DNA from 4 places in the Cytobacillus sp. FSL R7-0680 genome. Region 1 is predicted to be linked to each of the others. Evidence: riboswitches for the same ligand, from Rfam matches in the RefSeq annotation. Region 1 holds a riboswitch; each other region holds the start of a gene.
What was found. A riboswitch is a leader RNA that binds a small molecule or an ion and turns the genes downstream of it on or off. The one in region 1 is predicted to bind cobalamin.
Positions count from the first base shown of each region.

Region 2: it holds a riboswitch for cobalamin, as region 1 does, so the genes downstream of both, MKY26_RS19610 (ABC transporter substrate-binding protein) here and MKY26_RS06195 (acyl-CoA dehydrogenase family protein) in region 1, are expected to answer to the same signal.
Region 3: it holds a riboswitch for cobalamin, as region 1 does, so the genes downstream of both, MKY26_RS22425 (hypothetical protein) here and MKY26_RS06195 (acyl-CoA dehydrogenase family protein) in region 1, are expected to answer to the same signal.
Region 4: it holds a riboswitch for cobalamin, as region 1 does, so the genes downstream of both, MKY26_RS07930 (ribonucleoside-diphosphate reductase subunit alpha) here and MKY26_RS06195 (acyl-CoA dehydrogenase family protein) in region 1, are expected to answer to the same signal.

Region 1 is NZ_JBBPAO010000001.1:1,223,556-1,229,731, reverse strand. Features, by position in the region: gene MKY26_RS06200 (YhgE/Pip domain-containing protein) at 1-1,197, shown strand, start outside; cobalamin riboswitch at 1,480-1,664, shown strand; gene MKY26_RS06195 (acyl-CoA dehydrogenase family protein) at 1,866-3,533, shown strand; gene MKY26_RS06190 (NAD(P)-dependent oxidoreductase) at 3,548-4,459, shown strand; gene MKY26_RS06185 (CoA-acylating methylmalonate-semialdehyde dehydrogenase) at 4,456-5,913, shown strand; gene MKY26_RS06180 (enoyl-CoA hydratase/isomerase family protein) at 5,935-6,176, shown strand, end outside.
Region 2 is NZ_JBBPAO010000001.1:3,909,629-3,915,804, forward strand. Features, by position in the region: gene MKY26_RS19595 (FtsW/RodA/SpoVE family cell cycle protein) at 1-469, opposite strand, end outside; gene mgtE (magnesium transporter) at 628-1,986, opposite strand; gene MKY26_RS19605 (hypothetical protein) at 2,444-3,223, shown strand; cobalamin riboswitch at 3,277-3,456, shown strand; gene MKY26_RS19610 (ABC transporter substrate-binding protein) at 3,564-4,526, shown strand; gene MKY26_RS19615 (FecCD family ABC transporter permease) at 4,492-5,550, shown strand; gene MKY26_RS19620 (heme ABC transporter ATP-binding protein) at 5,558-6,176, shown strand, end outside.
Region 3 is NZ_JBBPAO010000002.1:63,577-69,752, reverse strand. Features, by position in the region: gene MKY26_RS22435 (MFS transporter) at 1-629, opposite strand, end outside; gene MKY26_RS22430 (MarR family winged helix-turn-helix transcriptional regulator) at 646-1,089, opposite strand; cobalamin riboswitch at 1,318-1,520, shown strand; gene MKY26_RS22425 (hypothetical protein) at 1,684-1,959, shown strand; gene mmgD (citrate synthase) at 1,904-3,025, shown strand; gene MKY26_RS22415 (bifunctional 2-methylcitrate dehydratase/aconitate hydratase) at 3,042-4,481, shown strand; gene prpB (methylisocitrate lyase) at 4,495-5,400, shown strand; gene MKY26_RS22405 (MarR family transcriptional regulator) at 5,483-5,893, shown strand; gene MKY26_RS22400 (hypothetical protein) at 5,925-6,176, opposite strand, start outside.
Region 4 is NZ_JBBPAO010000001.1:1,606,853-1,613,028, forward strand. Features, by position in the region: gene MKY26_RS07925 (ribonucleotide-diphosphate reductase subunit beta) at 1-47, opposite strand, end outside; gene MKY26_RS07930 (ribonucleoside-diphosphate reductase subunit alpha) at 73-2,280, opposite strand; cobalamin riboswitch at 2,445-2,622, opposite strand; gene MKY26_RS07935 (heavy metal translocating P-type ATPase) at 3,155-5,575, opposite strand; gene copZ (copper chaperone CopZ) at 5,659-5,868, opposite strand; gene MKY26_RS07945 (metal-sensitive transcriptional regulator) at 5,882-6,176, opposite strand, start outside.

The DNA of each region.
Region 1 (6,176 bases):
GAAGTATTTACGATTGAGGCAGAAACAAATCATTTTGAAACAGAAGGTGTGCAAATATCTGCTTTACCTGCTTCACTTGCCATTGATAGCCCAGATACTGAAGAATTGACGAGTGAATTTCACTCATTAACTGAGGCAATTGGTGACATTCATCATGGTGTCGGAGACTTAGAAATAGGAATGAATGAACTTTCATCAGGCTTACGGTCATTAGAGGGTGGGGCTGCACAATATAAAAAAGGACTAAATGAATTAAGTCAGTCTGGTGACCAATTAACTGAAGGATCAGCACAAATAAATAATACTTTATCTTTGATTAAAGATGAGATTAAACAAGCCAGTGGCGTGAGTGGTATTGGGGAACTCGAGAATGTAACAATCGATCTGCCTGAGGTGGCGGATAATTTAGAACAAGCAGCTAATGATGTAGACCAAGTAGTTGTTAATTATAATGAGGTAAAAACACAAATCAACCGTGCTCTGGAGCAGATACCAGATAACCAAATTTCAGATAAAGAGATAAATAAATTATATGAAAGTAATGCGAATAAAGAGGTAATTGATCAATTGGTAGAAACCTATAGAGGGACAAAAGCTGCTCAAGAAGTTCTACTACTAGCCAAAGATAACCTTACAGACATGGTTGAACCTCTATCAACCTTTAGTCAATCAATGAGAGAAGCAGCAGGTAACCTCCGTGCAATATCATCTAATATAGATGAATCTATTCTTCAAATTGACATTGATGAAGGGTTAAAACAATTGACATCTGGTGTTGAAGAAATGGTATCTAACTATAATCAATTCCACCAAGGGTTACTTGCTTATACAGGCGGTGTTTCTGAATTAAGTACATCAAATAATGACATCCATGAAGGAATTAGCGGTTCTCTATCTGGAGCTGAGCAACTAACGAAAGGAGCTGGCTCGCTTCATAATGGAACTGGACAATTACATGATGCAACTAAAGACATTCCTGAGGAGGTGACAAAAGAAGTTGATGAAATGATATCGCAATATGATAAATCTGATTATGAGCCAATTTCTTTTGTATCAGATAAAAATAATGATAAGTTGGAACTAGTCCAATTTGTCATTCAAACAGATAAGATTAAAATAAAAGATAACAAAGAAGATGTTAAAGAAACAAAAGATAAAGTAGGATTCTTCGAGAAACTTCTTAACTTATTTAAGTAAACTTGAAAAACACGCCTCTGCAATCTAGGAGGCGTGTTTCTCTTTTAGGGGGTAAATTTATTTAACCTTTCATGTTACATAAAACGAGGTCAAAATGAAGAATTTGACCTTTTTCTACTCGGGTTGTAGGAGTGGATTCAATCAATGAATCTAGCTTATATTGTGGTTGGAAGAAAAATGATAAAGAGCCTAACTTTTTCATCGTTTTAAGCTGAGAATACATATTCTAAAAAATAAATTGTAAATTTTCCGAAAAATTGATATATTGTTAGTGTGAAAACTAAATAAGCTAAATAAACAGGTGCTTGTTCATCAAGCTTAAAAGGGAAACCGGTTAGACTCCGGTGCTGTCCCGCAACTGTATTTGCGAGCGGATTGTACATAACCACTTATTCATTATTGAATGGGGAAGGAGCAAATCCGCCACGACCATAAGCCAGGAGACCTGCCTGTTTTAGCCAACATCATTACCTACGCGGATAGGGGGTGTTAAGTGCGGATAGAAGAACATGTATATAACACTACACATGTTTATTTGTTTGTCCACTCGTTACTTAACAACTTCTTTTAATAGGAGTTGTTTTTTGTTTGAAGGAGGTTTGCTTCTTACTACTGATTTGAGCAAGCGCTCAATCAAAGGAGATAGAAAGATGTAAAGGGAGTGCACGATGGCGAAGCTAAAAAAAACGCTAGAAGAAAAGGGAGATATTTTTTCTCCTGAAGATTTTCTTGAAGAGGAACAACTCATTGCACAAACGGCAGAATTATTTATTAAGAATGATGTGTTGCCCCAAATGGATTCATTAGAAAATAAGAACTATGAAGTGGCTAAGAATCTGTTTAAAAAATCAGGGGAACTTGGTCTACTTGCTATTGATGTACCTGAAGATTATGGCGGGTTTGCACTTGGTAAAAAATTATCCGGGCTTATTGCTGAAAAGATAGGATACGGTGGGGCTTTTAGTGTTTCCTATAATATTCATGTAGGTGTTGGCACATTACCGTATGTTTATTTTGGTTCAGAAGCACAAAAACAAAAGTATTTACCACAACTCATCTCTGGGGATTGGATTGGTGCTTATGCCTTAACGGAAGCAGGAGCTGGATCAGACGCACTTTCACCTAAAACAAGAGCTATTTACAACAGCAAGAGTGATAGTTGGATAATAAATGGGGAAAAACAATGGATTACCAATGCTCACATAGCAAATGTGTTTGTTGTGTTTTGCCAAACAAATGACGGGATGACTGCTTTTATTGTTGAAAAAAACACAGCAGGCCTATCGATTGGTGCAGAAGAAGAAAAGATGGGTATTCATGGATCATCAACAGCTACTCTTATATTGGAAGATGTCGTTGTGCCATCCGCTAATATACTAGGAGAAAAAGGAAACGGTCATCAAGTTGCCATGAATATATTAAATCTAGCTAGATTGAAGCTAGCTTTCTCGAATATTGGCACAGCTAAACAAGCCTTCAACTTTTCTCTTAGCTATGCGAAAGAAAGACAACAATTTGATAGAGCGCTGGTTGAATTTACGTTGATACAAGAAAAATTAGCTGAAATGGCGACATCTATTTATGCAAGTGAAAGTGCCGCTTATCGCACAGCAGATATGATTGATCAAGCTCCAACGGATGAAGGAATCACCTCTTTAAAAGCATTCGCAATGGAATGTGCCATAAACAAAGTACGATGCTCTGAAATGCTTGGGCATGTAACAGATGAGGCCGTTCAAATTCACGGTGGATACGGTTATATGAGAGATTACGATGTTGAGCGACTATATAGGGATGCTCGAATCAGTCGTATCTTTGAAGGAACAAACGAAATCAATCGCTTAACCATAGCAAAAAACTTACTTCACAAACACTCATCTAAAGGTATCACAATCAATACCCCGACACCATTACACCGAGATAGAAACAGCCAATTTATTGAGTTAGGAAAAGAACTGTTATCGCTGTCTTTGGAAGCGGTTTCAAATGCAAGGATTGATATTAATAGAGAACAGCAGTATGCACGTCTTTTAGCTAATATCATCACAGAATTATATACAATGGAAGCGACTTATATGCGGACTTTAAAACTGCAACATCGAAAACAAAATCAAAAGTGGAAAGATTTAGCGACTGATATTATATGCGAACAATGCTTTCAATATTTGAAACAACAAACGATTAGCCTGATTTCAGCAGCGATACTTGATGAAAAAGAACGATTCGTTGCTTTCGCAAACATTGAAAATTACCAAATCCCACTCTACAGCAATCTGTTATTGAAAAAAAGGCAATTAGCACAAATACTTATTGATCAACCAAAATTACTGAAATGAAGGGAGCTAAAATGATGGGTGAGAAAATCGGTTTTATTGGTTTAGGGAATATGGGTTTACCGATGGCGCAAAGCTTATTATCAGAAGGCAATGAAGTGTACGGTGTCGACCTTAACAAAGATGCTGAAGCGGCATTGCTAAGGTCGGGAGGTGTGATTGGATTATCTATCAATAATATCATAAAGCAAGTAAATTTTATTTTCACAAGCTTACCTTCAATGAAAGCGGTGGAAGAAATCTATTTAGGTGAGGAAGGATTGATTACAAAAGGACGGGAAGGCATTGTCCTGATTGATACAAGTACTGTTGCTCCTAGCTTGAATCAAAAATTAGCAGAAGAAGCAAAAAAGAAGAGGATTCATTTTCTTGCTGCTCCTGTCAGTGGGGGTGTAATCGGTGCTGAAAATCGTACTTTAACCATTATGGTCGGTGGTCCTAAACAAGCTTTCGAGCAATCCCAACCATTGTTAAATATTCTTGGAGAGAATATTTTTCATGTGAACGAACATATTGAAAGCGGAACTGCAGTCAAATTAATCAATAACTTACTTATCGGTTTTTATACTGCTGGTGTAAGCGAAGCCTTAAATCTGGCAGAAAAAAGCAACATTAATTTAGCGCAATTATTTGAGATGTTGAATGTGAGCTACGGCCAAAGTCGGATATATGAAAGAAACTATAAAAGTTTTATCGCAAACGAAGATTATCGACCCGGTTTTACTTTGCAGTTATTAAATAAAGATCTTGGTTTTGCGCTTGATTTAGCCAAGGAACACGAATTGCAATTGCCAGTTAGTGAATTACTATTAAATATATACAAACATGCTGAAAACGAGGGTTATGGAAGCCAAGATATGGCTGTTCTTTATGAAAAAGTGAAAAATGATCAAACAAAAAATGCCAAAGAAACGGGGATGAAGGAATGATTAAAACAGAAATTCCAACAATGAAAAACCATATTAATGGTGAATGGGTTGATTCAAGTAGTAAGGAAGTGGAAGCCGTACCGAATCCGGCGAATGGGACAATTATTGCTTACGTCCCCCTTTCTGGTAAAGGAGATGTTGATTTAGCTGTCAAAGCTGCTGCTGCGGTCTATCCTAAGTGGGCTGAGGTACCCGTCCCAAATAGAACGCGTCTGCTTTACCAATATCTTCATTTGTTAAAAGAGGAAAAAGAAAACCTCGCTCAAATTATTACAGAGGAAAATGGAAAAACATTAAAGGATGCGCGTGGTGAGGTACAAAGAGGAATTGAAGTCGTTGAACTCGCAACCTCCACTCCTAATTTAATGATGGGAGATGCGCTTCCTAGTATTGCCGAAGGGATAGATGGCTCAATTTGGCGCTATCCGCTTGGTGTTGTTGCTGGGATTTCCCCTTTTAACTTTCCAATGATGGTTCCTTTATGGATGTTTCCTCTGGCAATCGCTTGTGGGAATACATTTATACTGAAAGTTTCAGAAAGAACGCCGATCTTGGCTGGTAGACTCGTTGAGTTATTCTATGATGCAGGTTTTCCTAAAGGTGTATTAAACCTTGTACATGGGGGAAAAGACGTGGTTAATCGCTTATTAGATCATCCAGAAATTCGTGCAATTTCTTTTGTTGGGTCAGAGCCGGTAGCCAAACATGTTTATCAAACAGGCACCGCTCACGGAAAGAGAGTCCAAGCATTAGCTGGTGCGAAAAATCACGCAGTTATAACATCTAGTTGTCATCTAGAAAAAACGGTTCAAGGTGTTATTGGCGCAGCGTTTGGAAGTAGTGGGGAACGATGTATGGCTTGTTCTGTGGTAGCCGTTGTAGAAGATATAGCAGATGAGTTTATGAACCTACTCGTAGCAGAAACGAAAAAACTTACTGTCGGGGATGGTCGCTTTGAAGAGCATTTTGTTGGACCACTCATTCGTGACACTCATAAATCCCGTGTGTTACAATATATCGCCTCAGGGGTATCTGAAGGGGCCCATTTAATCGTAGATGGCAGGGATACAGAGACGACAGAAGATGGTTATTATGTAGGTGCAACAATATTTGACAATGTAACATCCGATATGAAAATTTGGCAAGATGAGATTTTTGCACCGGTCTTAAGTGTCGTTAGAGTAAAAACATTTGAAGATGGCATCGCTTTAACGAACCAATCAAAATTTGCCAACGGAGCTGTTATTTATACATCCAGTGGTAAAGAAGCACAAATTTTCAGGGAGAAGATTGATGCAGGCATGATTGGTGTAAATGTGAATGTACCTGCTCCTATGGCCTTTTTCTCTTTTGCTGGTAACAAATCATCATTTTATGGAGATTTAGGAACTAACGGAAAAGATGGTGTTCAATTTTATACAAGAAAGAAAGTTGTAACTGAACGTTGGTTTTAAAAAAACGAAAGGAGAGATTGTATGACAGATGAAGTACTCTTCACAGTAAATGATAAAGGGTTAGGTGTGATTACACTCAACCGACCGAAAGCGCTAAACTCACTTTCTTTAGCAATGGTTCAACCACTTAAAGAAAAGTTACTGCGATGGAAAAACAATAATCACATACAGATGATTCTGATCAAAGGAGCAGGAGAAAAAGGCTTGTGTGCAGGTGGAGATATAAAAGCTTTATACGATGCCCGCTTGAATGAAAAAAATAA
Region 2 (6,176 bases), 2.7 Mb from region 1:
TAACGAGCCCAAGCTTAATAAACAGTATAAGGTCATTTTTTACCGTTTTCATGGTGTATTTTGCATAATGATCTACAATTACTTTACTTAGTGCGAGGATAAGAAATATTTTAAAGAACTCGGATGGCTGCAAAGAAGGTCCTGGTAGACCGTTGTACCAGAGCTTAGCTCCTTTTACTTCATATGCAAGGGACTCTGGTGCGATAAAAAGTCCTGCTTGAAGTATTGTGCCGATACCGAATAAGATCCAGGTCATTCGCTTTATCTGATCAGAATCAAAGTACATAATGGCGGCGATAACAATCATACCTACACTATAAAAGATTATTTGTTGTAGCACGAAGTTATCTGGATACTGTGCTGTTGTTTGCCCGCTATAAATAGCAGTGCAACTAATGATGCAGAACAAAAATAATATCAGGGCTAATGTCCAATCAAAGCGATCATTCTTTTTTTGTATACGATCCATATATAAACACCTATCTTTATTTTATACATTCAGGTAATGCTACGAACAGAAAAAAACCATTAGGGATCTTCTGCAAAGGAATATGTTTAAACGTATATATAGACGTACCGAATTGAGAAAGAGTTTCCTTATTTACAATATAAAATAAAAAAGTAATGTTAAGTTAAGTAGGAAATAAACATTGTGGCAATACCAAAATACGTAACAAGTGAGAAAATGTCATTTAATGTTGTAATAAGAGGCCCGGAAGCTATGGCTGGGTCTATCCCGAATTTGTATAATAGTAAAGGAATAGTTGCTCCCGAAAGTGTCCCGATAATTAAAGTAAGAAGTAGGGAAACTCCGACAACTAAGCCTAAATAAATATTTCCTTGCCAAAAAAATGCAATCAGTGCGATTAAAATACCACAAGTGACACCAATAATCACGCCTACCCCTAATTCCCTAAGAATCAGTTTCGTAACCACTTTTTTATTTAAATCATTGGATACAAGCCCTCGGACAACTACAGCTAATGATTGCGTACCTGTGTTACCTGTCATACCAGAAATCATGGGCATGAAAAAGGCGAGGGCTACGACTTGCGATAAAGTAGCCTCATACCCGCTTATGATACTGCCTGAAATAATGCCGATGAATAATAAAAGGATGAGCCACGGTAACCTTCGATAAGCGGCGACGAAAGCTTTCGTATCAAAGTCAATTGCCTTACCGGAAGCGGATAGTTTTTCAATATCTTCATTCGCTTCTTGGACAACAACATCCATCAAGTCATCAACAGTGGCAATACCCATTAGCACATTTTCTTCATTCACAATTGGAATAGCAAGAAAATCATATTTTAAGACCATGTTTGCAACTTCTTCTTGGTCTGTCGTCACTGCAGCTGAGATGACCCGTTCATACATAATGTCTTGGATAACCTCGAGGGGCTCTGCGATTAGTAAGTCACGGTGAGAGACAACCCCAACTAATTTTCTGTCTTGATCTATCACGTATAAATAATTAATCGTTTCAGCATATTCTGCAAAGGATTTTAACTTCTCTACTGCTTCTCGGACTGTGTAATAATCACGAATCCATACAAAACGGTTAGTCATTAAGCGCCCGGCAGTTTCTGGTGGATAGGTCATCATATTCTGAATGATGCGAGATTCACTTTGTTTCATACCGGCAAGGAGACCTTCTATTTTCTCAGCTGACATATCATGAAGTAAAAGGGCGAGGTCGTCATTGTCCATTAGATCCAAGACTTTTCCTGTTTTCTCATTTTCTAATTTATTTAAAACCTCAAGCTGCATGTCTTTATTCAATTCCTCTAGCAACTGGGCAAGGCGGTCAGCAGTCATAAATAATAAGAAGCGCTTCTTATGCTTTTCAGGCAGATGATCATAAGCTTGAGCAATATCATACGGTTGCAGTTCATCTATAATCCTGTTAAATTCTTTTTGTTTATTATCTTTTAATGCTTTGATGATCAATAAAGCGATTTGGTTTTCTGTCATCGTCTGAATCATAAAGGTCAAGTCCTTTCAACCGAGGATATACCTTAAATTGTAAACGGAGATTATATGCTTATCTTACCATTCTTTTACTGGGAAAATCATGATTTCTTAAAGTAATGTATGATTTAAAAGTTAAGATTGTATGCTAATCCATTAGTTATTTTCATAGTATGTGTTAGAAGTGGATTGTTATCATTGGTTTGATATAAAAAGGTTTTTTTAGGGTATGAACAAAACTCAGGAATTGAAATAGTTATTTTGTAATGTTTTTTTAATAATCGTATTTCCTTATCTTTGCTAAAATGAAATGGATGAAATGACGCATTGTATCGGTTGTTTATGATTTACATGTAGTTAGTATAAATTATTGCAGTAAAACGAAATAGTTGTGTGGTATGAGGGTAATAACAAAGGTGGTACAATTTAATTTGCTCTTCGTCTTTCTATTTTCAGTTCGGAGGTTTCTAAATTGCGAAAGAAAAATCATAGTGTTCGAGATCTCATCTATATCTTATTAAACGAAAAGGACCAGTCCGTTATTTCTTATGGAATTGAATTTTCTGAGTTTATGCAATCATTACAGAACAGGACAGGGCATCTTCTATTAGTGAAGCATCAGTATGATAATGGGGAACTGAATGTACATACCATGTTTGATTGGGTGGCTCATGAAGACCTGCCAGCACTAATAAACGAAGATGTTTATAGTTATGGTGATTTTTGCTGGATAGATTTCGAGGAGGAAGAATCGTTAAATGAATTGCCTGCTCAAGCAATTGCTGAGCTCCTATATCTTAGTCATGTAAAGGAGCATTTAAAGAAACCTTTCTATAACCATTTAAGCAATCGTTATTGTTATTTAGCGCATGATGACGGTTGGTTAAATAAGGTCTATTACCGAGACTGGCAGGACTTTTACAAAATGCTTGGCGACGTTGCTGCTATGAAGATGGAGCATTTAAAAGTAGAAAAATCTTTATTAGGCCTAAAAAAGAAAAAAACATATCCGCAAGTTCCAGAAGGCGCGTTAAGGGCATTAAGAAATTTAATGAAGGAAGGCCTGGTAATTTCTTTTGAACAGAGTGAGCAGACACGTACAAAAATTAATATACCGCTCTGGACAGTTGGAGATTTCGCTAATATGGATGATATGTATGATGAGTTCGAAGCAATGAGGAAGGAAGCCACTCCAGACGTGAGATTGGTTTTTGATAAAAAACTGAAAGAATGGCAAGTAACTGATTCATAAAAATAATAATGCACCACAAAATATGATAAGGTATAATAAAATCGACAGAAAATTGTAGATTTAAGGAAATAGGTGTCAATTTTTGACTTAATAGGGGAAATTGGTGTAAAACCAATGCGGTCCCGCCACTGTAACTGGTTAATAAACAAAGAAAACTGCTATATATGTTGTATAGGAGGAGCCTTTGATTATAAACCATAAGCCAGGAAACCTGCCTATCTTCCATAAACACTGTAACCTACGAGGATAGGGGGTGTTTGGTAAGGCTTCTTTGTCGTGATTATTCCTTCCAAACATCTCCTACTAATGGGGATGTTTTATATTTTAAGGAGGGTCAATCATGAAGAAATGGTATTTATTTTTAGTCTCGATTCTACTATCAGCAGGTATTCTTGTTGGATGTGGGAATGACACAGCTGAACCGAAAAAAGATGGAGAAGAGAAGGTTGAAGAGAGTACTGAAACTAGCGCTTTTCCTGTAACATTAACGGATGCTGCGGATCAAGAAGTGGTGATTGAAGAAGAACCAGAAGCGATTGTTTCATTAATCCCGAGTAATACTGAAATCGCTTTCGAATTAGGGTTAGGTGAGAAGGTAGTCGGTGTATCTGATTTTGATAATTATCCAGAAGAAGTAGCTGATATTGAAAAAATCGGTGGACAAGAATTTAATGTAGAAGCAATTATTGCTTTAAATCCAGATGTTGTATTAGCACATAATTCAGGAGCGCATAATAGTACTGAAGGCTTAGATCAATTAAGAGATGCTGGTATTCCTGTTCTTATTGTCAATGATGCACAGAATTTTGAAGAAGTATATGATTCCATAGAAATGATTGGTAAAGCAACAGGAGCAACAGAAGAAGCAAATCAAACAGTTGAGGAAATGAAAACCCGTTTGGCAGAAATTGAAGAAAAAGCAAAGTCTGTTGAAGAGAAAAAATCTGTCTTTGTAGAAATCTCTGCAGCTCCTTCTTTATATACTGCCGGTCAAAAAACATTTATTGATGATATGCTCAATTTGATCCAAGCGGAAAATGTAATTGAAGAAGAAGGTTGGCCACAAATTGACGAGGAAGCTGTCATCGAAAAAAATCCTGATGTGATTATCACTACATACGGGTATTATACGGAAAATGCGGTAGAAACCCTTTTAAGTCGAGAAGGTTGGCAAGATGTAACAGCCGTTAAAGAGAAGCAAGTCTATGATGTGCACTCTGATAAGGTAACTCGTACAGGTCCTAGACTTGTAGAAGGAGTAGAGGAGCTTGCAAAAGCGATTTACCCAGAAGTATTTAAATAATAGAGGTGTTGCTTATCTCTGTGCGTTCGTTTTCTTATGTGTAGCAATGATGATGGGGATTTCTATAGGGACTGTTTCAGTGCTACCGTTAGATATATTCAATATCATTGGAGCGGAAATCTTACGTTTACCGATAAGAAATGATGTTAATCCAATGCATAGTAATATTGTTATGAATATTCGCTTGCCTAGAGTAGTATTGGCGGGCTTCGTCGGGGCATCACTTGCAATAGCAGGTGCTGCCTTTCAAGGTTTATTAAGGAACCCTTTAGCAGACCCTTATACATTGGGGGTGTCTTCAGGAGCTTCTGTTGGTGCTGTATTAACGATCTTTCTCGGTTTATCCATTCCGTTTGTTGGCACCTTTACTTTACCGTTATTTAGTATTACAACAGCTTTTCTAACGATAATTGTTGTCCTTTTCTTTGCGCGACAAATTGATCGTGGCATGAGAGTAGAGACAATCATTTTAACCGGTATTATCTTCAGTTCTTTTCTAGGTGCATTTATTTCCTTAATGATTGCTTTAACCGGGGATGAACTGAGACAGATTATTGGGTGGTTGTTAGGAAGCGTATCGATGAGAGGTTGGGACTATGTTCAAATCATCCTTCCTTTCTTTATCATTGGTTCTGCGATGCTCATTGCCAATAGCAAGGAATTAAATGCGATGTCATTCGGCGAAGAAAGAGCTCGTCATATCGGGGTGAATGTACAGAAACGTAAGATGATGGTCTTAATTGCCGGATCGATTTTAACTGGTGCCGCTGTAGCAGTGTCAGGTACAATCGGATTTGTCGGCTTAGTCATTCCGCATCTGACCAGATTGCTATGGGGACCAGACCATAGACACTTGCTCCCTTTATCGATGATGACAGGTGCGGGGTTTTTAATACTTGCTGATTTATTTGCAAGAACAGTCATTTCACCTACTGAGTTACCTATTGGTGTCATTACTGCGTTAATTGGTGCACCAGTTTTTGCTATCATTCTAATTAAAAGAAGAGCGGAAGGCAGAGGATAATGTGATGATGTATAGCTTACGAAAAATTAACGGTGGTTATGGAGGCAAGCAGGTCATTCATGATGTTTCCTTTGAAGTAGAGAAAGGACAGTTATTCGGCATACTTGGACCGAATGGGAGCGGCAAGTCGACAGTTTTAAAGATGCTAAGTGGTCTTATACCGGTCACATCTGGTGAAGTTTATTTAAAAGATCAACCAGTACAAAATTATAACACGAAGGAAATAGCGAAAATCGTTGCTGTCCTACCTCAACATGCCGAACATAGTTTTTCTTATACAGTAAAGGAAATTGTATCACTTGGCCGCTATGCTCATCAAAGTGGCTGGTTCCAAACATGGTCTGAAGATGATGAAGAAGTGGTTCAACGATCGATGAAACAAACAGGCGTACAGCATTTTGCACATAAAAATATTACTGAGCTATCAGGTGGAGAGAGACAACGTGTGTTTTTGGCACAAAGTCTCGCACAAGAACCAGAAATATTATTACTTGATGAGCCAACCAATCATTTAGACTTATCCTATCAAAAAGAATTGCTAGATATGTTAAAAGAATGGACTGAGAAAAAGGGTTTAACGGTCATATCCATTTTTCATGATTTAAATTTAGCCGGTTTATATTGTG
Region 3 (6,176 bases), on a different contig from region 1:
ATAAAGCTAGATAATTGAAAACCAGATGATTGAAATTGAGCTTTTTGATCTTCAGTTAACTCTTTCACATTCACAGTTAACCCGATAAGTAGGCCAATAATACCAAGAATCAAACAAAAAATGAAAATCGTATGAAAAGTTGTGTATTGACTCATTAACATACCGATAAAAGGTCCTATTGCTGTCGCTAAAGTATTACTCATACTAAAATAGCCGATTCCTTCACCTTTCCTTGTTTGCGGTATAACTGAAGCGACAATTGTACCACTTGCTGTACTTGCCATCCCTAATGTTAAACCGTGGATAAAGCGGGTAATAAGTAAGAAATTGACATCAATTTCAATAAAATAAAGACTTGTTGATAAACTAAATAATAGTAAGCCAATGATTAAAGTCTTCTTCCGTCCAATACGATCAATATATTTACCGATAAACAATCTTCCTACCAATGTTCCTATAATAAATATGCCAGTAACTAAGCCAGCTTGGCTGGCGGTCGCATGATGTGCTTCAACGGCATACACCGCAATCGTAACCATTAATAAATAAAACACTAATGTTAGAAAAAAGTTTACGGAAGAAACGGTGATAAAGTCCTTGGTCCATAATTTTTCTTTTGTTGAACTCATATTCTTTTCTTCCTCCTTACAAATTGCTTTTAATACTATCAAAAATACGAATACATTCTTCTTGTTCCTCAGGTGTGATTCCCTCTAATATTTCCATTTCGAACTGATCAATCGGAATGCGGATTTTTTTGTATATGCGTTCACCTTCGTTCGTTATTTTCATTTTCTTTTCACGTTTATCCATGCTTGGGATTTTTTCTACATATCCATATTCCTCAAGCTGATTTATGGTCCTCGTAACTGTTGGCTTTTCGACACCTTGATATGCAGCAATCTCTACTAAAGTTGTTGGACCAAAATGGTAGAGATAATAAAGGATTGTCCACTGTGCCCGTTGTAATTGATGTTTCGTTAATAAGCTGTTCAGTCTATTCTCAAAAGGGCGATAAAGCATCATAAAGTGATGAAAGAACCTTTGGCTAGCAATAATAATATTCACCTCATTTAAAATAGTTATCAATGGTAACTAATATACTATAACAAAAAGCCGTCTTGTCTGTCTATGGGCGATAGATTTTTTTCTGTAAAATGGTAAATGTTATGTTAAAATTGTATTTCTTTTAAGATATGTTTGTAGGCGACATTTAAATTGTTATAATAAAAAGTGTTAATTTTAAAGTGAAAAGTAGTGCGATTAAGAAAATAATTGTCAATTTTCTAAAATATTGATATATTTAAATAGAACAATTGAATATTTTCAAAAATAGGTGTAAATAGAATGCTCGCTTGTCTATTTACTTAAAAGGGAAGTACGGTTGGATTCCGTCGCTGTCCCGCAACTGTATTTGCGAGTGATATGAAAGATACCACTGTTTCCTAAAATTGGAGATGGGAAGGTTTCGTATCATGTTGACCATAAGCCAGGAGACCTGCCTGTTTAGTGTAAACATCAATTCCTACGTGGATATAGGAGGTGTTAAGTACGGGTAATGAATACATGCCAAGGTCGCATGTTTATTTTAGTATTCGTTTGAACTTAACAACTTCTTTCTAGAAGTTGTTTTTTTAATGGATTGATATGGTAAAAAGGTGAGCAAGAACGGAGGAAAAAGCTTTGTTTGGAACCGTTCCTTATTATGTGAACATAATGAAATCAACGATCATGATGAACAGCTATTCTGCTGAGAGTTATAGTTTAAAAAGAGTATTAGATCAGTATAAAGAAGACATCCGAACACTCTCTGTAGAAGAAGAGAAGATCCAAATATATTTAAGGAATGCTGAAAGGGCTTACAGCATTGTCAGGCACGATGTAATTGGATGGGAGGAAAATGATTGTGAGCATGGAGGAGAAGTATATACCAGGGTTAGAGGGAATCATAGCTTCTGAGACCAGCATCTCATTTTTAGATACTGTTCATGGAGAGATTGTCATAAAAGGTTATGACTTAATTCAACTTTCAAAAACGAAAAGCTATTTAGATATTATCCATTTACTTCTAGAAGATCAATTACCAACAGACGAGGAAAAAAATTCATTAGCTAATACGTTAAAGTCCTATTATGAAATACCAACGGCCGTAATGGAGGTTTTTACTCATTTACCAAAAGGAACACATCCAATGGATGGGCTCCGCACTGGCATCTCAAGCTTGGCTGGATATGATTCGACCTTAGATGATAGGTCGAAGCAAGCAAATAAAGAAAGAGCTTATCGTCTACTTGGCGGAGTTCCGACAATTGTAGCTAACAGTTATCGTATATTACAAGGTCTGGAGAGAATTGAACCGGATAAATCCCTATCATATAGTGCCAACTTTTTCTATATGTTAACTGGTAGAGTACCTTCCGATTTAGAAGAAAGAGTATTTGACCAATCATTACTTTTATATAGTGAACATGAAATGCCAAACTCAACATTTGCAGCAAGAGTAATTGCTTCCACGCAATCCGATCTATTTGGAGCGTTAACGGGCGCAGTTGCAAGTTTAAAAGGTAGCTTGCATGGCGGTGCAAATGAAGCGGTTATGTACATGTTGAATGAAGCGGAAAGTGTCGCTGGCGTGGAAGGTCTCTTCTATAAAAAACTATTTAAAAAAGAAAAGATTATGGGCTTTGGTCATAGAGTTTATATGAAAAAAATGGACCCAAGAGCATTAATGATGAAGGAAGCTCTACAGGAGTTATCCATACAAAATGGAGATGATTCGTTGCTTCGAAAATGTGAAGCAGGAGAAAGAATCATGGAAGTTGAGAAAGGGCTATACCCTAATTTAGATTATTATGCCGCACCGGTTTATGGCATGTTAGGAATTCCTATCCCACTTTACACACCGATTTTCTTTAGTGCAAGAACGGTTGGTTTATGTGCCCATGTCATTGAACAGCATGAAAACAACCGCTTATTTAGACCGCGGGTCATTTATTCAGGTGCACGTCATACTTTACCAAATTGAGGAGGAGTACGAGTAAATGCTGAAAACGAATGAAAAGGTTGAAACCGATGTTATTTTAACGGAAATTGCTGATTATGTATTGGATTATGAAATAACAAGTGAAGAGGCTTATCGCACGGCACATTATATCTTGCTCGATACAATTGGTTGTGGAATATTAGCGCTTGATTATCCTGAATGTACAAAACTACTTGGTCCTGTTGTGCCAGGAACGGTTGTACCTAATGGAACAAGAGTCCCTGGTACATCATTTGAATTAGACCCCATTAGAGGTGCATTTAATATTGGCTGTATGATTCGCTGGCTGGATTACAATGATACATGGTTAGCTGCTGAATGGGGGCATCCTTCTGACAACCTTGGTGGTATTTTGGCAGTTGCAGATTATTTAAGTAGGCAACGTCTTTCAGTTGGTAAAGAGCCAGTTAAAATGATTGAAGTCCTGGAAATGATGATCAAGGCTCATGAAATTCAAGGAATATTAGCGCTAGATAATAGTTTAAATCGCGTGGGTTTAGATCATGTACTGTTTGTTAAAGTGGCAACAACTGCTGTTACGGCAAAGATGCTTGGTGCAACAAAAGAAGAGGTGATTCATGCATTATCACTTGCATGGGTGGATAATTCTGCATTAAGGACATATCGTCATGCGCCAAATACGGGTTCAAGAAAATCATGGGCTGCTGGAGATGCGACAAGTAGGGGTGTTCAGTTAGCTATGATGGCTGTGAAAGGTGAAATGGGCTATAACAGTGTCTTATCTGCACCTAACTGGGGATTTGAAGACGTTCTGTTTAAAGGGCAAAAACTTACCCTACAAAGAGAGTTAAGTGCTTATGTAATGGAAAATGTGTTATTCAAAGTTTCTTATCCGGCAGAATTTCACGCGCAAACTGCAGCGGAGTGTGCCGTTTCACTTCATCAAAATGGCGATGTGGGTGATTTAAACGATATCGATCGAATTACGATTACCACACATGAATCAGCGATTAGGATTATCGATAAAACAGGTCCATTACATAATCCAGCTGACCGCGATCACTGTATTCAGTACATTACAGCTATTGGTTTATTAAAAGGAAATATTCGCGCTGAGGATTATGAGGATGATGTAGCTAGCGACCCCCGAGTAGACACCTTACGAGAGAAGATGGAGGTAGTGGAAGATCTGCAATACTCGAAGGATTATTTAGATCCGAACAAGCGCTCAATCGCTAATGCAGTTCAAATCCATTATAAGGATGGAACTTCTTCTGAGAAGATTGAATGTGAATATCCATTAGGTCATCGATTCCGCCGTGACGAAGCGATTCCAAAAGTATTGCAGAAATTCGAGTATAATATTAAAACTCATTTTTCAAACAAGGCACAAAAAAGCATTGCTGGAGCTATTTCCGATCAAGAAACGTTAAAAGAGATGGCAGTAAATGAATTTATGAATTTATTCTTAATCTAGGAGGGGATGCAAGATGGCATGGATTGTTCATAAACCTGTGACTCAACAAGATTTAGCTGAGCAATTTCGTTCAAAAATGCTAGATAAGAATATATTGCAAATACCTGGGGCGCATGATGCAATGGCAGGCTTAATGGCAAAACAAGCAGGCTTTCATGCTCTGTACTTATCAGGCGCTGCATATACGGCAAGTAAAGGACTGCCAGACTTAGGTATGGTTACATCTACTGAGATGGCAGAAAGGGCGAAAGAAATTATTCGAGCAACTAATTTGCCATTACTTGTTGATATTGATACAGGGTTCGGTGGGATATTAAATGCGGCAAGAACAGCTGTAGAAATGCAAGAAGCTGGAGTGGCTGCTGTGCAGATAGAGGATCAAAAGTTACCGAAAAAATGTGGCCATTTAAATGGAAAACAGCTTGTAACATCAGAAGAAATGATACAAAAAATTAGAGTAATTAAAGAAGTTGCCCCTCATCTAATGATAATAGCAAGAACAGACGCACGAGCGGTGGAAGGACTTGATGAAGCGATTGAACGAGCGAAAGCATATGCAGAAGCTGGAGCGGACGCTATTTTCCCAGAAGCATTAAAAACGGAAGAAGAGTTTAGTCTATTTTCACAAGCGATTTCAATTCCTTTACTAGCAAATATGACTGAATTTGGTCAGACACCTTACTACTCAGCGGATGAATTTTCACAAATGGGCTTTCAAATGGTTATCTACCCTGTTACTTCATTAAGAGTGGCAGCGAAGGCATATGAAAACGTTTTTAATATCATTAAAGAAACAGGGTCACAAAAAGATGCACTTGCTAATATGCAAACAAGAAAAGAACTATATCAAACAATCAGCTATGATGATTTTGAAGAATTAGATGATACATTAGCAAAAACTATATTGACAGAAGAATAATTGTATAGGCGTTCGGTTATACAGCCGAGCGTCAACCTTCCTTAATTATTTTACTTCATAAAAGATTAGGAGAAATGAAAAAATGAACGCAAGGAATGAAATAATTATACAGCACCTAATTGGGGAAATGGCCAGTAATAAATACTTTATTAATGTGTTATTGCATAAACAAGAAACGCTCAATGATAACCTTATTTGGCTTATGATGAAGTTGAAAAAGCGTGGTGAAATGAAAATCACGGATATCTCTACAGATTTCTATATGTCCCCAGCAGCTGCAACGAATATGAGTGATAAATTAAAGGTACTTGGTTTTGTAACTAAAAGTAGAGCACATAATGACCGTCGAATTGTTAGTGTTCGTTTAACACAAGAGGGAGCGGCCTATATTAATGCCTTATTTAATACTTATTCGTATGAACAATTATGTTCTCTTCAACAGCAAATATCTACCATCAATACTTCTCTTGAAAAAATAGCAAAAATTATCTAATGCTTTTTTTCCCGAATAAAAGAGGATAAGGTCATTTAACAGTAGGTTCTGTTTTACTCACCTTATCCATTTTTATATATTCTTTCGGATATCGTTCATATAATACTTGAAAGCCATAATTAATTAATGCATAGGCGAAGGCAGAAATAAATAATGAAAATGATGTGAATTTATACAGTTTATAATGACCAATTTTTTGAAAGAAAGCATTGAAAGGATAGGCAAATAAAAGGTCAATAATTAGATTAAGACCGACATATCGAAAAAACTTCCCGTATGTTAA
Region 4 (6,176 bases), 380 kb from region 1:
TTTGGTGCTTCATGATTCATAATGGGACGTTTATTTAAAGTGTTCATTTATTTCATTCTCCTCTCGGTGAAATCAGCTAGAGCATGATTCACAATCTTCAATATCTGTGGAAGTAGAACGTAAATAATACGTTGTTTTCAGCCTGTTTTTCCATGCCGATACGTGAAGATCTAATAATTCTTTTGCTTTAATCGTATTTTTAATATAAAGATTAAATGACACTGCTTGGTCAATATGCTTTTGACGTTTCGCATTTTGAGCAATGCTCCATTTTTGATCGATATGGTAAGCAGATTTATAGTACCACGTAGTTTGAGCGTTTAGGTCTGGTGCAGTTACAGGAATACGATAGTCTTTTTTCTCCTCTGAGTATTGCTTGTTGAAGATTGGATCAATACTCGGTGTACTACCTGCAATTAATGCAGTTGACGCATTTGGTGCTACCGCTTGTAAATAGCCGTTTCTAATTCCTTTTGCTCTCACTTTTTCCATTAGTCCTTGCCAATCAAGTTCGCTATCAGCATTCAGGTAATCTCTTTTTTCGAAATAGGCACCTGTTTGCCAATCTGAACCATTGAATGCGGGGTAGGCTCCCTTTTCCTCAGCTAGATTCATAGAACTTTCAATTGTTAAGTAAGCAATTTTCTCGTAAAGTCGGTCTGCAAATTCTAATGATTCAGGGCTTTCCCAAACGACCTTATTAGTAGCTAATAAATGATGCCAGCCGAAAGTACCTAAGCCGATCGCGCGATATTTTTTATTCGTTAACTGCCCTTGGATAACAGGGATTTTATTAATATCAATTACATTGTCCAGCATTCTTACTTGAATAGGAATCAATCGTTCTATGACTGCTTCATTCACTGCTTTGGCAAGGTTAATAGAAGACAGGTTACATACGACGAAATCTCCAGGTGTTTTCTCGATGACAATTTTACCATCTTTTGTATACTCTTCTTCTCTTGTTGTTACACTTTGATTTTGAACGATTTCAGTACAAAGATTTGTACAATAGATCATACCTGCATGTGCGTTTGCATTCATACGGTTCACTTCATCCCGATAGAACATAAATGGTGTTCCAGTTTCTAATTGACTACGCATGATAGACTTCATAATATCGATAGCAGGAATTTCCTTCTTCGATAGCTCTTCATTATTGACGCATTCTAGATATTTCATTCTAAAAGTACCTGCACCAACTTCTTCATCATAATAATCTTCTAGTGAGAAGCCCATTTTTTGTCGAACCTCATGTGGGTCAAATAAATACCAGTTACTACGCTCTTCTACTTTTTCCATGAATAAATCAGGTAGACATACACCGGTAAATAAATCATGTGTACGTAATCTTTCATCACCATTATTTAACTTTGCATCAAGGAAAGAGAAGATATCCTTGTGCCAAACGTCTAAATAAACGCTAATTGCCCCTTGTCTTTGTCCAAGTTGATCGACACTTACAGCTGTATTATTTAGTTGTTTCATCCATGGAAGCACCCCAGATGAAGCGCCTTTGAACCCTTTAATCATACTACCTCTACTACGAATCTTACCTAAATAAACGCCGATTCCACCACCATTTTTAGATAGTGCAGCAATGTCTGTATTACTGTCATAAATTGAATCTAGACTATCATCAACTGTTTCGATAAAGCAGCTAGATAGTTGTCCCCAATTCTTACCTGCATTAGATAAAGTTGGTGTAGCTACGGTCATAAATAAGTTACTCATTGCCCAGTAAGCTTCTTTTACTAATTGCAGCCGATTTTTTTCTTCTTGATGCATAAGAATCATTGCAATAACCATCCAGCGTTCTTGAGGCAATTCAAAAATCCTCTTTTGGCGATCTTTTGCTACATAACGATCCGTAAGCATTTTGATCCCGAGATAAGTAAAGAGCTGATCTCTTTCAGGGACAATTTCTTTGCCTAATTCATCAATTTCTTCTTTTGTATAACTAGATAATAAAATAGGACTATAAATATCAATATCACTTAATTGTTGAATTAAAGAATGAAAATCACCATAAGCCTGACCACTGTACCCTCGGTTCTCAGCTGCTTGTTGATAAATCTTCTTTAAATATAAATGGGCAGCCACATATGTCCAATCAGGTTCATTAACATTTATGTAAGAAAGACATTCTAGTATTAACTGATCGTAGAAACTATCTAACTCTAAGTGATTTAATTGATCTGCACGCTTTTCTAACGCACTAATTGGTAAGTTGTTGAATTGTTGATATAATTGTTCAAAATTGACTGTCGTATCAATCATTGTTTTCAAATTCCTTCCTCCTTCAAACTATTTCTATCAAATTTAGGCATAAAAAAAACCGCCCCAGTTACACCTTGAGCGGATCAAACGACAGTATAAATACAAGTGTACAATACACTCTTTTCATCAACTGTCGTTTCATCTTCTCAAGCCCCGAAGAATTGAAACTTTTGATTAAGAAGGCAGGTATCCTGGCTTGTGTATCAATCTACTAAGAGCCTTCCCATTCTTTCAAAAGAACAGTGGTTTCCTCTTTTCGTCACACTTACAGTTGCGGGTACAGCTCCGGCTTATCCGGATTCCCATTTTAAGTCCATTTGGACTCCTTCAACCAATTACTATATGTAGTTGTTAAGAAGTAAAAAAATAACTATATATTGTATCTGAGATTGTATGAGTAATCATATCACATCATTTCATAGAATACAATTTATTTCTTTTATCTAAATCTAAAATATACATTTCGTTCTTTTAGCGGTAAATTTAAGACCATAATAAATAATAGCATTTCTTATTTGTGTAAAAAAGTCTTGAAATCCATTAAAAATTGTTCAAGCTGACCAACTCTACTTTTTTACCTTCAAACGAGTATGCTTAAACCAGAAAAGTAATAGTTTTTTGGTAAATAAATTAAAAAATCATAGAATTGTTGAAATAAATCAATGGTGTTAAAGTTGTGGGGCAAAAATTAATTAAAGGTATATTCCATATTAAAAGAAAATAATTTATCTTAAAGGACAAAATTTTTTTACCAATCTTCTTCATGTCTTCTATAAAAATAGAAAAACAAACTAACTATTTAAATTAGCTTGTTTTTCTCATTCAGTTTATTGTATAGAATGTTTTTTAGAAATTCATACGGAACTTGTTATTTTTATCTTACACGTTGCAAACGAAGTGCATTTAATACAACGGACACAGAGCTAAACGCCATCGCAGCACCTGCTAACCATGGTGCTAAGAAACCTGCAGCTGCAATAGGAATACCGATTGTATTATAGCCAAACGCCCAAAAAAGATTCTGTTTAATATTACGAATGGTTTTTTTACTCATCATGATTGCATCAGCAATACTATTTAGATCACCACGCATAAGTGTAATGTCTCCTGCTTCCATGGCAATATCTGTACCTGTACCGATAGCCATGCCGATATCGGCAGTTGCTAATGCTGGGGCATCGTTAATACCATCTCCTACCATCGCTACCTTTTTCCCTTGACTTTGTAGCTTTCTTACTTCTTCTGCTTTCGTTTCTGGTAAGACTTCTGCAATGACTTTTGATATACCTACTTCTTTAGCAATGGCTTGTGCGGTTAACTGGTTATCTCCAGTCATCATAATAACTTCTAACCCCATATCATGTAGCCTTTGAATCGCTTCGTTTGATGAATCTTTTATCGTATCAGCTACAGCAAGGAGGCCTTTTGCTCTACCGTTAATAGCCACAAGCATAGCTGTTTTTCCTTCACCTTCTAATTCTTTCATTTGTTTCGAGAACCAAGAGGAGTCTATCCCATTCTCTACCATTAATCTAACTGTACCAATCAGTACATCTTTTCCTGTAACTTTCGCAGAGATACCATAACCCGGTAGCGCTTCGAAATATTCACTTTTTACTTTTTCTATATTTCTCTCCTCTAACCCTTTCACAATGGCTTCAGCAAGAGGGTGTTCAGATGACTTCTCACTCGCAGCAACAATGGAAAGGAAATGGGCCTCATTTGTTCCAGGCTCGACTATGATATCGGTTAATACAGGCTGACCATTTGTAACAGTACCTGTTTTATCAACCACAACAGTTGTAATTTCATGTGTCATCTCGAGATGCTCTCCACCTTTAAATAAAACACCCATCTCGGCTGAACGGCCAGACCCTGCCATAATTGAAGTAGGCGTCGCTAATCCTAGTGCACAAGGACAAGCAATGACGAGTACAGCAATCATTTTTTCTAACGCACTAGCTACATCACCCGGTTGCAAGAAAAGAAACCATATACAGAAGGTAACAAGGGCAATAGCTACCACAATGGGAACAAAGATGCCCGAAATCTTATCGGCTAACCGCTGAATAGGTGCTTTTGACCCTTGTGCTTGCTCGACTACTTTAATAATTTGCGCAAGCGCTGAATCTTTTCCAACCTTTGTTGCTTCAACTGTTAAATGGCCATTTTTGTTTACAGTTGCTCCTATTACTTCATCACCAGCTTTCTTATCAACTGGCACGCTTTCTCCTGTTAACATTGATTCGTCAACTGCTGAATGCCCTTCAATGATTACTGCATCTACAGGAATTCTGTCACCAGGCTTAATGATAACCATATCGCCTTGCATTACTTGCTCAACAGGGACAATGGTTTCCTTCCCTTCTTTTAATACAACGGCTTTTTTAGCCTTTAAATTCATTAATTTTTTTATTGCTTCTGATGATCTTCCTTTTGCACGTGCTTCAAATAATTTCCCTAACAAAATAAGGGTAATAATAATCGCACTCGTTTCATAATAGAGCTCAACATGACGACCATGTGTTGCATTCATCGATTGTAATGTTAGAAACAAACTATAAAAGTAAGCTGCAGAAGTACCTAATACAACAAGTACATCCATATTCGCGCTACCAGATTTCAATGATTTATATGCACCAGTATAAAATTGCCAACCGATAATAAATTGTACAGGTGTCGCCAAAATTAACTGTATCCAAGGGTTCATTAAAAAATCTGGTAGAAAAATGAATGAAGTGAATTCAAAATGCCCAACCATCGTCCAAAGTAATGGTAGAGAAAGGATAGCAGCAGCGATAAATTTCTTTTGCTGCTTTTTAATATGCTGTTCCCTCACATCATTTGCACTGGCTGTTGTTTTTAGCGAAGCGCTATACCCAATCTTATCTACCTTTGCAATAATTTCTTCAACTGAAACCTGTTCAGGATTGTATTCTACAGTACCTGTTTCTAAAGCTAAGTTCACGTTTGCCTGCGCAATACCGGACTGTTTATTTAAAACTTTTTCGATTCGCGCAGAACAAGCAGCACAAGTCATTCCTGAAATATCAAACTCAGCTTTCTCTAAAACAACTTCGTAGCCTAGATCTTTAATCTTCTGCTGAAATGCATGTTCTCCTACTATTTGAGGGTTATAGGAAATGGTTGCTATTTCAGAAGTGAGATTCACATTCGCTTCGTTTACACCATCCATTTTACTTAACCCTTTTTCGATTCGCGCAGAACAGGCAGCACAAGTCATTCCCGTAATTGGCAAATGAATTTTTTGGTGAGAATCGTCTTGATTAGACATATGCTCCTACCACACCTTTCTTTAAATACTATACCCTACTACCCTATATAAACATTTAAAATAAATCGTGCAAAGCTGCACGATTAAGATTTAACTTCATAACCTTGATCATCAATTGTTTCTTTAATTTGATCAAGCTTTACAGATGAAGCATCAAAAGCAACTTTGACTTCTTTTCTATTTAAATCTACTTTAACCGTGTCTACTCCTTTAAGTTCACCAACACTACTTTCCACCGCTTTCACACAGTGACCACAAGACATTCCTTCTACATGTAAAATTACGTTTTCCATGTTTAAAATCCTCCTATTTTTTCATTAATTTTTGAATTGTAATAAGAAATTCATCTAACACTTCTTCGTCACCTTCATTTATCCGATCAATGACACACCCTTTTAAATGACCTTCAAGTAAAATCTTAGCGACACTATTTAAGGCAGATTGTGTTGCGGATATTTGTGTAATCACATCATCACAATACGTATCTTTTTCAATTAGACCTTTAATACCTCGAATTTGTCCTTCGATACGATTCAATCGAGTGACTAAATTCTTTTTTACTTTATCTGAATGATGACTTCGTCTATCTGCATGCTCTAGG